DNA from 2 places in the Pectobacterium parvum genome. Region 2 is predicted to be linked to the other one. Evidence: predicted binding sites of a transcription regulator. Region 2 holds the regulator's gene; the other holds the start of a gene.
The links. Region 2 encodes ArgR, which controls arginine synthesis, uptake and breakdown. Its sites were predicted from a motif close to ANTGAATAAAAATACANT; they were not measured.

Region 1 (7,363 bases), 1.8 Mb from region 2:
CATCCGGCCCAATGCCCTGATACATATCGAAGTGCTGGCCTTTAATCGCTCCGCCAACATCCAGCGCAATCATCAGACGCATTTCATACTTGCCAGTGAATTTACCTACGTTATCCAACAGCGGCACTTCCATTAGCAGAGCCGTACCTGCCGGAATCAGCGAACGGTCAGAAGCGACGGAGGCTTTTGCCACCAGCGGCACGGCGCTTGCCCCTTTGACGGGCGCAGACATCATTGGCTTAAAGAATACAAAGGAAGGATTCTGCTCAAACAGCTCACGCACTTCATACTCGGTATGCTGCTCCGCCCACTTGCGGATGGCCTGCATCGACATGTCTTCACGTGCAACTTCACCACGGTCGATCAGCACCTTGCCAATACTGCGATAGGCGTGGCCGTTTTTGCCCGCATAACCGAAGAACGTCAGCGGGCGTCCATCGCCAAAATCAATATAAGCACTGCCCTGTACTTCCATCATGAAGTTATCGACCAGCGAATTGGTCCAGGCGAGAACCAGTCGCTCATCCAGCGCGCCTGAATAAATGCCGGCACGATCCGGCAGGCGACTATTCTTTCTGCCCTTCGACGGCATAGCATATAAAGGATGGCGGAATTCACCCTGACGGGTATGGCGCGCCTGCAACACTGGCGTGTAGTAACCCGTGAACTGCACGTTACCAAAGTTATCAACGCCTTCCATCTGCCAGGCGTTCAGACCAAACTTGCTCAGCTCGCGGGTGTCCGCGCCTGACATCATCCAGCTTTCAATCGCCTGAAAGGTCGTATTATTGCGCGAATACAGATTAGGTGACGCCGACCGGATTTCAGAAACCTGAGTCATGAAATCCCGCGCGTTGACCGGTTTTCCTTTGGCACTAGGTTCATTCACCAATTCTAGAGGCTGGTTGAGGTGACCATCTTTATATTGCTGCCCGCGATCGGTTGGCCTGGATTGGCACCCCGCCAGAATGGCAATGACCACTGCGGTCAGCACGTACTTTCCCCACCGTCCCTTCATCTTTTCGCTCGCTTTTTACATCAAAAAATTTACCGTCGAACGATAACAAACAGCTATAGAGAAAGGAATGGGGGAGCGTATAAATCCGCAGAGCAAGGGTGTGCGGTTCGGTACGCCGCATAGCAAAAATCTACATTTCCTTTAATCACGCCCATTACGTTCACAAAACAACCCATCCGGTGGTAAATCAATCACCTGAAGACCTAATGCTGCTTTTTTTACAGAAATAGGTTGCATCAATGTTCATCGAGAGTATAGTGCGCATCCACGGACGCGGGGTGGAGCAGCCTGGTAGCTCGTCGGGCTCATAACCCGAAGGTCGTCGGTTCAAATCCGGCCCCCGCAACCAATTGATGTGAGTCGTCCATCAAGAGAAGTGAAGGCAGTAAAAGATAGTCAGTAGTAAAAAAGTCAGTACGGACGCGGGGTGGAGCAGCCTGGTAGCTCGTCGGGCTCATAACCCGAAGGTCGTCGGTTCGAATCCGGCCCCCGCAACCAATTGATGTGAGTCGTCCATCAAGAAAAGTGGAAGCAGTAAAAAAGAGTCAGTAATCAATAAGCTAGTACGGACGCGGGGTGGAGCAGCCTGGTAGCTCGTCGGGCTCATAACCCGAAGGTCGTCGGTTCGAATCCGGCCCCCGCAACCAATTAATACTGTCTTTCATCAAGTTCTGTTCGATTAAGAACGCAACGATAAAGCACCTTAACGGGTGCTTTTTTGTTTTCTACGCATTATCTGTTTCTACTGCCCCAGACATCTTCCTTCTGAACCGCGCCAGTTAGGCGCGGTCATCGTACGAGTTACATCGGCAACATCAACTACCGCTCAGCCTGACTGGCAAAGTAGGCTTTAATTCCTGCAAAAATGGATTCCGCAATTTGCTGCTGGAAATGGCTGGTGCGTAGCTTGCGCTCTTCTTCCAGATTACTGATAAATGCCGTCTCAACCAGAACAGACGGAATATCCGGCGCTTTCAGTACTGCAAACCCGGCCTGATCGACGCTGTTTTTATGCAGACGATTCACCCTGCCCAGTCGGGTCAGGATCTCTTTACCAAACGTCAGGCTGTCGCCAATCGTCACGGTCTGCACCAGATCGAACATGGTGTGATCCAAATAGCGATCGCCGCTCATGCTCACGCCACCGATCAAATCCGATTCGTTCTGGGTCTCTGCCAGAAATCTGGCGGCGGTACTGGTTGCGCCTTTCTTTGACAGGGCAAAAACCGACGATCCTCTTGCCGATCGATTGGTAAACGCATCCGCATGAATCGAAATGAACAGATCGGCACGCTGCTTGCGCGCTTTCGCCACCCGCACGCGCAGCGGAATGAACACATCTTCATTACGCGTCATATACGCTTTCATGTTGGATTCATTATCGATCAGCTTGCGCAGGCGGCGAGCGATTTGCAGCACGATGTCTTTCTCGCGCGTTTTATTCTTGCCAATCGCGCCGGGATCTTCACCGCCGTGGCCGGGGTCGAGCATGATAATCAGCGGACGATCCCGCCCGGCTTTCCCGGCTTTCGGCGCTTCTGCCGGCAGCGTACGTTCCAGATCGCCTTTGTTATAATCCTCCAGCAGTGCCAGCAGCGGATCTTCTTCGTTGTCGTAACGACCTGCCGCAGGATACAAATCCAGCACCAATCGATGCTTGAATTCAGCCACTGGCCCTAGCGTAAAGACTTTGGTCGTCGCCTGCTGCTTGAGCTCCAACACCAAGCGTACCGTGGTTTTATCAAACTGGCCGATGCGCGCTTCTTTAATCAGCGGGTCGTTATCCGACGTAAACTGGCTGGCTACCTCCTTCAGTACGCTGTTCAGATGAACATTTTCGATATCCACCACGATGCGTTCAGGATTACTCAGACTAAACTGTTTATATTTCAGCGGGTGATTGGATTCCAGCGTGACGCGGGTATAGGCGGAGGACGGCCAGACGCGCACGGCAACGACCTGCGTTGTCGCCGCTATTCCTACCCCACTTACGCTTAACAGCCAGGTTGCTGCTGCGCTTTGTAATAGACGCCGTCGAGTCAGATGATGATTCGAATGAGACATGCCACTCCGATCTGATTGCTGTGCGCTATCCTGCATTGTTGTGTTGCGAATGCGCGGGATAGGCCATTAAAAAATGAATAAAGGTAAAAATTGTCAAAAACTTTAACGAATCTATTCCATGCTGTCATGCAAAAATCCTATTCATGCCCGTCATACTTCAAGCCGCATGTGCGTTGGCTTCCCTTACTCACCCCAGTCACTTACTTATGTAAGCTCCTGGGGACTCGCGCGGTTGCCGCCTTCCTGCAACTCGAATTATTTAGGGCATGGTCTCAAGATGAAGCATTAATCCTCGCTTTTCTGGTTAATACTTCCTCTTGCCTTTTACGTCATAAAGAATAAAAATACAGAAATTACGAATAAAAATGCAAAGAGGGCTCGCAGTGAAGGAACGGAGTACAGAACTGGTTCAGGGCTTCCGCCATTCAGTTCCCTATATCAATGCCCACCGCGGCAAAACGTTTGTCATCATGTTAGGTGGCGAAGCCATTGAACATGCCAACTTCTCTAGCATCGTAAATGATATCGGGCTGCTACACAGTCTGGGGATCAAGCTGGTGGTCGTTTATGGCGCTCGTCCCCAGATCGATGCCAATCTGACAACGCATCACTACGAGCCTCTCTACCATAAAAACACCCGCATCACCGACAGCACCACGCTGGAGCTGGTCAAGCAGGCAGCAGGAATGTTGCAGTTGGACATCACCGCCCGGCTGTCGATGAGCCTGAACAACACGCCGCTGCAAGGCGCCCACATTAATGTCGTCAGCGGTAACTTTATTATCGCGCAGCCGCTTGGCGTGGATGACGGTGTGGACTATTGCCACAGCGGCCGTATTCGCCGCATTGATGAGGAAGCCGTTCACCGCCAGCTGAATAGCGGTGCCATTGTGCTGCTCGGTCCGGTTGCGGTTTCAGTCACCGGTGAAAGTTTCAATTTAACCTCGGAAGAGGTCGCGACCCAGCTCGCTATTAAGCTGAAAGCGGAAAAGATGATCGGCTTCTGCTCCTCGCAGGGCGTAACCAATGAAGAAGGCAACATCATTTCCGAGCTGTTCCCTGACGATGCACAGCAGCGTATTGATGCGCTGGAACAGACTGGCGATTACCATTCGGGGACGGTCCGATTCCTGCGCGGCGCGGTCAAAGCCTGCCGCAGCGGCGTACGCCGTAGCCACCTGATCAGCTATCAGGACGACGGCGCGCTGCTGCAAGAACTGTTCTCACGCGACGGCATCGGTACGCAGATCGTGATGGAAAGCGCCGAGCAAGTTCGCCGGGCGACCATCAATGACATTGGCGGTATTCTGGAACTGATCCGCCCATTGGAAGAGCAAGGTATTCTGGTCAGACGCTCGCGCGAGCAGTTGGAAATGGAAATCGACAAATTCACCGTCGTGGTACGTGATAACCTGACCATCGCCTGTGCTGCGCTTTACCCATTCCCAGAAGAAAGCATCGGCGAAATGGCCTGCGTCGCGGTTCACCCGGATTACCGCAGTTCATCACGCGGCGATATGCTGTTACTGCGCGTTGCCGCTCAGGCGCGTCAGCAGGGTCTGCAAAAGCTGTTCGTGCTGACAACGCACAGCATCCACTGGTTCCAGGAACGCGGCTTTTTACCCGCCGAAGTGGAAATGCTGCCGAAGAAAAAGCAGGCGCTGTATAACTACCAGCGTCGCTCGAAGATTCTGGTGCTGGATCTCTGAGTTATTCCACTCGATAACGCTTCTCGTGGCCGATCGTAAAATCGGCCACGCTGTTTTCATTCGCTCACGATGTTTTCATCCGCTTATGGCTGCTTGCCAAACTCACAGCTCAGCGTTGTCCACTTCCTTGCCTGTTCACTCAGCGTAAATCCTAACCCCAGACGATCGGATACCCACATGCGCCCATCGCGCAGCTCTAGCTGCTCGTTGAAAAGTGGATTCAGCCACTCGAAGTGTTCCAGCCAGGGTTCAATCGGATAGGCCGCAGCCAGATGCAAATGCACTTCCATCGCAAAATGCGGTGCCAGTTTACGACCGTGCTTCGCAGCCAAATCCATAATTTTCAGGAAAGGCGAAATCCCACCCACACGCGGTGCATCCGGCTGGACGAAATCACTGGCGTTACCGAGGATCAGCTGTTCATGCTCGCGGAAGCTGGTCAGCATCTCGCCAGTGGCAATCGGCGTATCCAGCGCGGCCGTCAGCGCTGCGTGACCTTCCACATCGTAGGCGTCCAGCGGCTCTTCAATCCAGATCAGATTAAAGGCTTCCATCTTTCTGCCCATCCGAATCGCCGTTTCGCGATCCCACTGCTGATTGGCATCCACCATCAGCGGGAAGTCATCCCCCAGCGCTTCACGCACCGCGGTGAGGCGACGGATATCTTCCGCCGTATTCGGCTGGCCGACTTTCAGTTTGATCCCGCCGATGCCGCTTTCACGGGAGATCACGACATTTTTTAATACCTGATCCAATGGCGTATGCAGGAAGCCGCCGGAGGTGTTGTAACACTGCACGGAATCACGGTGTGAGCCCAGCAGCTTAGACAGAGGCAGGCCCGCACGCTTGGCTTTCATGTCCCACAGCGCGATGTCGAGCGGAGAAATCGCCTGTACTGCCATGCCACTGCGGCCAACCGATGCGCCAGCCCACAGCAGCTTGGTATAGATCTTATCGATATCGTTCGGATCTTCGCCCAGCAGATTATCGGCAATCTCTTTCGCATGGGCATAAATGCCCTGTCCGCCCGCTCGCTTGGAGTAGCTGAACCCGACCCCTTCAAACCCATCACGACTGCGGATTTCCGCAAAAATAATGGCGACTTCGGTCAGGGGTTTCTGCCTTCCGGTCAGTACTTTCGCATCACTAACCGGCGTTGCCAGCGGCAAAAACGCCAGAGAGAGTTTTACCCATTCGATTCGATCGCCCGACTCGGCAGCCGTCCTGACGTTCGTGACTTTTGCATAGCTAACTGCTGCTGAATTTGCACTGATGGTCATGTCTTACCTCGTAAAATGATTGCGCTAACATTCATAAACAGAAGGAAGATAGCGATAAATGAAGAAAAAACATGCAATGCATATCACATAATAATCATTATCACGATAAAACCGTCCATCAAGAGACAAAATTAATGATTGCGCAATCACCACAAAAAGTTAGAGGATACAGCGGAAATACCGCCTAGCCAGCTCTTGGGCCAGCCCGAAAAAGCGAGACAATTCGGCAGGTTGTCAGAAACACAGGCGACTGGTAAACCGATGTACCATCAACGATAATCCAGCGACATGTGAATATGCGCGCAGCCTCAGAAGGGAACCCGTGATTGAAACGCGATAAGAACGCCAGCAGCATGCCGCCGCGTGCTCCCACGCTTGAAGATGTCGCGCGTGCCGCAGGCATTTCGCCCATGACCGTCAGCCGCGCGTTGAACAATCCGAAGATTGTTCGTGCAGAAACCGTGAACAAGGTGATGGAAGCGGTCCGCGCCACAGGTTATATCCCCAATATGTTAGCGGGCGGGCTCGCCTCCCGACGCAGTAAGCTGATCGCCGTCGTTGTACCGCAAATCAATAACAACATGTTCGTTGATACCGTTCAGGCAATCAGCGATGAGCTGGCCGCACGCGGTTACCACATGCTGTTGTGCGTTGCTGGCTATACCAATGAATCCGAGGCAGAGATTGTCGCTACCCTGCTTTCTCGTCGCCCAGACGGGATCGTCCTCACCGGTATTCACCACACGCCCGAACTCAAACGTCTTCTGCTCAACGCCACGATCCCCGTCGTTGAAATCTGGGATCTCACCCCGACGCCGCTCGATATGCTGGTCGGTTTTTCCCATGAAAATATCGGGAACGCTATTGGGCACTATTTGCTGGGTAAAGGACATTCGCGCTTTGGCCTTGTCTGGACCGAAGACACGCGTGCCGGATTACGTAAGAAAGGCATTTACGACCTCATACAAAAACAGCCGGAAAGCTACGTGCGTGAAGCCATCGCCCCGTGGCCTGCGACGCTGGCGTTAGGGCGACAAGGGCTGAGTGAACTTCTGGCTAATGGCGACGTTTTTGATGCCATCATTTGCAGTTCCGATACGCTGGCGCAAGGTGTGATGATCGAAGCGGCTGCCAGAGGATTAGCGGTGCCGGGGCAACTGGCAGTCATGGGATTTGGCGATCTGGATTTCGCTGCACACAGCAAACCGACGATTACAACGGTCAGGGTTGATCGCTGGAAGATCGGCACCGACGCAGCGGCAATGCTGGCAGAAAAAATTGAGGGGAAGAGC
Region 2 (7,363 bases):
GATGCGATGGGTATTCACCCATCAGAGATTTGGCCCAGCCGGTACTACAATCCAGAAACCAATGAGCTTATCGACAGAAAAAAACTCATCCGTCCCGATTAAAAAAGAAAAAGCCGGAGATCGACATCTCCGGCTTTTTATTCTGCGAATGACTAACACTCGCTCATACCCTAAATAATTCGAGTTGCAGGAAGGCGGCGACGCAGCAAGTCCCCAGAAACTTACATCAGTAAGTGACTGGGGTGAGCGAGGAAAGCCAACGCATATGCAGCTTGAAGTATGACGGGTATTTAGTTCTTGATGAACGTCTCGCCTAGCTCAATATCCTGCTTCAGCGTATCCAGCATGCTGTTCAGCGCATTTTGCTCAAAAGCGCTTAATGTGCCGATGTCTTTACGCTCGGCGACGCCGTCTTTGCCTAACAGAATCGGTTGAGCGAAGAAGCGGGCATATTTGCCATCGCTTTCAACGTATGCACATTCCACCACACCGCTTTCGCCTTGCAGCGCACGAACCAGAGACAGACCAAAACGTGCCGCAGCCTGACCCATCGACAACGTAGCCGATCCGCCACCTGCTTTGGCTTCAACAACCTCAGTACCCGCATTCTGGATACGCTTGGTCAGATCAGCCACTTCCTGCTCGCTGAAGCTGATACCAGGAACCTGAGACAGCAGCGGCAGAATCGTCACACCAGAATGTCCACCGATAACTGGCACATTAATGTCCTGCGGCTGTTTGCCTTTCAGCTCAGCAACGAACGTGTTGGAACGGATGATATCCAGCGTTGTAACGCCGAACAGTTTGTTCTTGTCATATACGCCAGCTTTTTTCAGTACTTCGGCTGCAATGGCAACGGTCGTATTCACTGGGTTGGTGATGATACCGACACAGGCTTTCGGGCAAGTAACCGCAATTTGCTCAACCAGATTACGCACAATGCCAGCATTGACGTTGAACAGATCGGAACGATCCATACCAGGTTTACGTGCCACACCCGCGGAGATCAGCACGATATCTGCACCAACAAGCGCTGGTTTAGCATCTTCACCGCTATAGCCTTTGATCTTCACTGCTGTAGGAATATGGCTCAGATCGACGGCAACACCCGGCGTTACTGGGGCGATATCGTAAAGGGATAGTTCTGAACCTGAAGGAAGCTGGGTTTTGAGGAGGAGTGCGAGTGCCTGACCGATACCACCTGCTGCTCCGAGAACTGCAACTTTCATCCTAAACTCCTTATTATCATAAAATAAAAAAGTGCCGTGAATTCATTTGGTTATAAACAGAATATAAAAATGGGGATACGAGCAACCTACTTATCTTTCCATAAATGACACGAGAGACAAAAAATACGCTATGTCTCTAATAATAAATCAAAAACAACCATTCGTTTGAAAGGTAAGTAAAGTTAATAAGCTATTGAGCTATAACGCGGTGTTCATTCACGTGCGTTTAACCGGTGCGCTACATTACACCGATCAATGGCGTCCGAACAACATCATTCTGATAACATTTGATTTACTTTTATGTGACGCAGGACGCATTTTTCGGACTGCCCGAGAGTCGATTTTTTTTGAAAACAGCGACTAACGCATATCTGGTGAAAGGGACTGGAATTATACGCGATTTAATTGCATAAAAATTCACACAACTGCATAATAGGAAGATTAACCATAACAATTAATCCGGTGCAGAATGCGAAATTCGACAAAACAAGAAGACCTCGTTAAAGCGTTCAAGGCGCTGTTAAAAGAAGAGAAGTTCAGTTCTCAAAGTGAAATTGTTCAGGCATTGCAAGACGAAGGATTTGAAAACATCAACCAATCCAAGGTGTCACGCATGCTAACGAAATTTGGCGCCGTGCGCACACGCAATGCCAAAATGGAGATGGTGTATTGTCTCCCTGCCGAACTTGGCGTCCCGACGACATCCAGCCCGCTGAAGAACCTTGTGCTCGACGTGGATTACAATGATGCCGTCGTCGTGATCCATACCAGCCCTGGCGCCGCGCAGCTCATTGCTCGCCTGCTGGATTCACTAGGTAAGTCAGAAGGCATTCTCGGCACTATCGCGGGTGATGACACTATTTTTACCACCCCAGCAAGAGGCTTCAGCGTCAAACAGCTCTACGAAGCTATTCTGGTGTTATTCGAACAAGAGTTGTAATTCGCTTTTTTGCTACGCTTTCTTCACTACGTGTAGACCCGAGATCTACACGTAGTGATTACCGCTCGAACGCTCACACCGCAGGCAATTCAGCCAACGGCCAACGTGGCCGAACAGATACGCCCAGCGTCTGGCTCGCGCCATGCACAAGACGCACACTGCCTGCGTAGGCAATCATCGCGCCATTATCCGTACAAAATTCAGGCCGCGCATAAAACACTTCACCACCGCGTTTCACCATCACTTCACCTAAGCGCTGGCGCAGTGTCCGGTTTGCACTCACGCCTCCCGCCATGACCAGTCGTTTAAAACCCGTCTCATCCAACGCACGACGACATTTTATCGCCAGCGTATCTACGACGGCGTCTTCAAACGCACGAGCAATGTCAGCACGCGTTTGATCGTCATCACCATTGCTACGAATCGTATTGGCAGCAAACGTTTTTAGCCCAGAAAAGCTGAAATCCAGCCCCGGCCGATCGGTCATCGGGCGCGGAAACGTAAAGCGTTGGGAATTCCCCGCCTGCGCCATTTTCGACAGCATTGGACCACCGGGGTAATCTAATCCCAGTAACTTCGCCGTTTTATCAAACGCTTCACCCGCCGCATCATCAATCGACTCGCCCAGCAAACGGTACTCACCAATGCCTGTCACGCTGATGAGCTGCGTATGACCACCAGAGACCAGCAGCGCCACGAAAGGAAACGCCGGCGGGTTATCTTCCAGCATCGGCGCCAGCAAGTGCCCTTCCATATGGTGCACAGGAATCGCCGGTACACCCCAGGCGAATGCCAACGACCTACCGATCGTCGCGCCCACTAATAGCGCGCCAACCAAACCAGGGCCGGCGGTGTAAGCCACACCATCGATATCGTCAGCCTGTAGCCCAGCTTCACGCAGCGCCGCCTGAATCAACGGAACCGTTTTACGCACGTGATCTCGTGAGGCGAGCTCAGGCACTACGCCGCCGTAATCAGCATGCAATTTGACCTGGCTGTATAACTGATTGGCGAGCAAACCGGTTTCCGTGTCATAAATGGCCACACCGGTTTCATCACAGGATGTTTCGATACCCAATACGCGCATTGCTGTTCCTAACTTTGATGATGATACGAGCATGCGTTAAATGCCGCTTGCTTCAAACTGCGGATAGTCTACCATAAGCGACCTGATTTCTGCGCTGGCCGTGGCTGGGCGTTTTATGATCACCGCAATGCTTTACAAAGACGTCAGGTTTGCAGTAGAATTCCGCACCATTTTGAAAAGGCTGGCACAAGGCCAGCGGCAAACCGAATTTATTGAGGTGAGAGGCACATGCCGGTAATTAAAGTACGTGAAAACGAGCCGTTCGACGTAGCTCTGCGTCGCTTCAAACGTTCCTGTGAAAAAGCAGGCGTCCTGGCTGAAGTTCGTCGTCGTGAGTTTTATGAAAAACCAACGACCGAACGCAAGCGCGCTAAAGCTTCTGCAGTGAAACGTCACGCGAAGAAATTGGCTCGAGAAAACGCACGCCGCACTCGTCTGTATTAATTTTCAGGAGGGTTTCCCTCCAACGCGTGATTAATCCGCAGACTTAGCAGTTGCATACGTAAGGCCGTGCTTTCCAAAAGGAAGCGCGGCTTGTTGTCGTTTATAAGCTATATCCAATGTAATCACCTTACAGAAGGGTATACACTAGGGGCTTATGGCTGGACGAATCCCACGCGTATTTATTAATGACCTGCTGGCTCGCACCGACATCGTCGATCTCATTGACGCGCGCGTCAAACTGAAGAAGCAGGGCAAAAACTACCATGCGTGCTGCCCGTTCCATCACGAGAAGACCCCCTCATTCACCGTAAACAGTGACAAACAGTTCTATCACTGTTTTGGCTGTGGCGCACACGGCACAGCCATAGACTTTTTAATGAATTACGATCGTCTCGAATTCGTTGAAACCATTGAAGAACTGGCTACGATGCATGGTTTGGAAGTGCCTTATGAAACTGGCACAGGCCCAACTAAGCAAGAAATTCACCAACGACATAATCAGTACGAGCTGATGGGGCACATCAGCTCGTTTTATCAGCAAGCACTGCAACATTCCGTCGGAGTTCCTGCGTTGCAGTATCTGCAACAGCGTGGTTTAAGTGCAGAGGTGATCAGCCATTTTTCAATTGGCTTCGCTCCATCCGGCTGGGATAACGTTCTCAAGCGGTTTGGTGAAGGTAGCGATCGCAACGTATTGAACGATGTCGGTATGCTGGTGACTAACGATCAGGGCAGAACGTACGACCGCTTTCGCGAGCGCGTGATGTTCCCCATCCGCGACAAGAGGGGAAGAGTGATTGCCTTCGGCGGACGCGTGTTAGGTCACGATACTCCGAAGTATCTGAACTCACCAGAAACGGGCATTTTCCATAAAGGTCGCCAGCTGTACGGCCTGTATGAAGCACAGCAAAACCATAAAGATCTCAAACGACTCTTGGTTGTTGAAGGTTATATGGATGTGGTGGCGTTGGCGCAGTTTGGTATTGATTATGCGGTGGCATCGCTGGGTACCTCCACGACTGCCGAACACATTCAGTTACTCTTTCGCGCCACCGATCTGGTGGTGTGTTGTTACGACGGAGACCGTGCCGGACGCGAAGCGGCATGGCGCGCGCTGGAAACTGCGCTACCCTATTTGAACGATGGTCGCCAGCTACGTTTTATGTTCCTACCAGATGGTGAAGATCCCGACACGCTGGTGCGTAAAGAAGGCAAAGCCGCCTTTGAGCAGCGTATGGTACAAGCGTTGCCGCTGTCGCAGTTTCTGTTTGAGACGCTGCAACAGCAGGTGGATATGAGTTCTGCTGACGGTCGAACCAAACTTGGTATTCTCGCTATGCCATTGATTGGCAAAGTGCCGGGAGAAACACAACGGCTTTACTTACGCCAGCAGCTTGGCAACAAGCTGGGTATTTTGGACGACAGCCAGTTGGATCGGCTGCTGCCCAAAGCCGCAGAGCTGGAGCAGTCTTACCAGACGCCGCAACTAAAAGTCACAACTATGCGTATACTTATAGGACTCTTAGTGCAAAACCCAAGACTGGCGGCAGAGGTGCCTGACCTCGCGCTGGAAGGTATTGAGCAAGACAAAGTCCCAGGTTTATCGTTGTTTCAGGACTTGGTGAAAACTTGTAACGCCAGCCCGAGAATGAGTATGGCTCTACTGTTAGAACAATATCGTGACAGTAAATACTATAAACAGCTTGAAACCATCGCAGTATGGAACCATATGATCGTAGAGGAAGAACTCGACGAGAAGTTCAGAATCAGCTTGGCTGAGCTCTACGATCAGCTGTTGAAACAGCGACAAGACACATTGATTGCCCGTGACAGAACGCATGGACTCAACGCCAAAGAAAAAAAAGAGCTTTGGTCGTTGCAACTGGCATTGACCAGAAAACACTGATACAGAGGCTTAATTGCCGATAAATAGCAGGGTTGAGCCCTGCAAAGAGCCGCTACAGGGGCGCGGCGATAAGAAAAATACCCCTAATGCTATTGTTAGCGAACTACGCTGACCGACACCAACCCAAATACTCTGAAGTGTGGATACCGTCTTATGGAGCAAAACCCGCAGTCACAGCTGAAGCTGCTTGTCACCCGTGGTAAGGAGCAAGGCTACCTGACCTATGCTGAGGTCAATGACCATCTGCCGGAAGATATCATCGACTCGGATCAGATCGAAGATATCATCCAGATGATTAACGACATGGGCATCCAGGTGATGGAAGAAGCACCGGATGCAGACGATCTGTTGCTGGCCGAAAACACCAATGATGCCGATGAAGATGCGGCAGAGGCTGCTGCGCAGGTTCTATCCAGTGTTGAATCGGAAATTGGTCGCACCACCGATCCGGTTCGTATGTACATGCGTGAAATGGGTACCGTTGAGCTGTTGACGCGTGAGGGCGAAATCGATATCGCCAAGCGTATCGAAGACGGTATCAATCAGGTTCAGTGCTCTGTTGCGGAGTATCCTGAAGCCATTACTTACCTGCTGGAACAGTATGACCGCGTCGAAGCGGGCGAAAGCCGCTTGTCCGATCTGATCATCGGCTTCGTCGATCCTAATGCGGAAGAGGACATTGCGCCTACCGCGACTCACGTTGGTTCCGAGCTTTCGAGCGAAGAAATGGACGATGACGATGAGGAAAAAGAAGACGAAGAGGAAGAAGAAGACGACAACAGCATCGATCCTGAGCTGGCGCGTGAGAAGTTCACCGAGCTGCGTGTGCAATATGAAACGACCCGTCAGGTTATCAAAGCTCACGGTCGTAGCCATGCATTGGCAGCACAGGAAATCCTGAATCTGTCCGAAGTCTTCAAACAGTTCCGTCTGGTGCCGAAACAGTTTGATTTCCTGGTTAACAGCATGCGTTCCATGATGGATCGCGTTCGTACTCAGGAACGTTTGATCATTAAGCTGTGTGTTGAACAGTGCAAAATGCCGAAGAAAAACTTCGTCACGATGTTCACTGGCAATGAAACCAACGACACCTGGTTTGCCGCAGCAGTCGCAATGGGCAAGCCATGGTCTGAAAAGCTGAATGATGTTGAAGAAGACGTCACCCGCAGCCTGCAAAAACTGCAGCAGATCGAAGAAGAAACTGGCCTGACGATCGAGCAAGTTAAAGACATCAACCGTCGTATGTCGATTGGTGAAGCGAAAGCGCGTCGCGCCAAGAAAGAAATGGTGGAAGCCAACCTGCGTCTGGTTATTTCTATCGCGAAGAAATACACCAACCGTGGTTTGCAGTTCCTCGACCTGATTCAGGAAGGCAACATCGGTCTGATGAAAGCGGTAGATAAGTTTGAATATCGCCGTGGTTACAAATTCTCGACCTATGCCACCTGGTGGATCCGTCAGGCGATCACCCGTTCTATCGCCGATCAGGCGCGTACCATCCGTATTCCGGTACACATGATTGAGACGATCAACAAACTGAACCGTATCTCTCGTCAGATGTTACAGGAAATGGGTCGCGAGCCAACGCCGGAAGAGCTGGCTGAGCGTATGCTGATGCCGGAAGACAAGATCCGTAAAGTGCTGAAAATCGCGAAAGAGCCGATTTCAATGGAAACCCCGATTGGTGATGATGAAGATTCACATTTGGGCGATTTCATCGAAGATACGACGCTGGAGCTGCCGCTGGATTCCGCCAC

Region 1: the regulator ArgR is predicted to act here: its motif matches at 3,416-3,433, upstream of argA (amino-acid N-acetyltransferase).

What each region holds. Positions count from the first base shown of each region.
Region 1 covers NZ_CP087392.1:3,771,870-3,779,232, forward strand. Annotated here, with positions in the region: gene mltA (murein transglycosylase A) at 1-1,018, opposite strand, end outside; tRNA gene LOZ86_RS17025 (tRNA-Met) at 1,291-1,367, shown strand; tRNA gene LOZ86_RS17030 (tRNA-Met) at 1,440-1,516, shown strand; tRNA gene LOZ86_RS17035 (tRNA-Met) at 1,589-1,665, shown strand; gene amiC (N-acetylmuramoyl-L-alanine amidase AmiC) at 1,838-3,082, opposite strand; gene argA (amino-acid N-acetyltransferase) at 3,448-4,791, shown strand; gene LOZ86_RS17050 (L-talarate/galactarate dehydratase) at 4,875-6,071, opposite strand; gene LOZ86_RS17055 (LacI family DNA-binding transcriptional regulator) at 6,398-7,363, shown strand, end outside.
Region 2 covers NZ_CP087392.1:911,139-918,501, forward strand. Annotated here, with positions in the region: gene LOZ86_RS04145 (helix-turn-helix domain-containing protein) at 1-102, shown strand, start outside; gene mdh (malate dehydrogenase) at 291-1,229, opposite strand; gene argR (transcriptional regulator ArgR) at 1,699-2,169, shown strand; gene tsaD (tRNA (adenosine(37)-N6)-threonylcarbamoyltransferase complex transferase subunit TsaD) at 2,243-3,256, opposite strand; gene rpsU (30S ribosomal protein S21) at 3,485-3,700, shown strand; gene dnaG (DNA primase) at 3,855-5,606, shown strand; gene rpoD (RNA polymerase sigma factor RpoD) at 5,760-7,363, shown strand, end outside.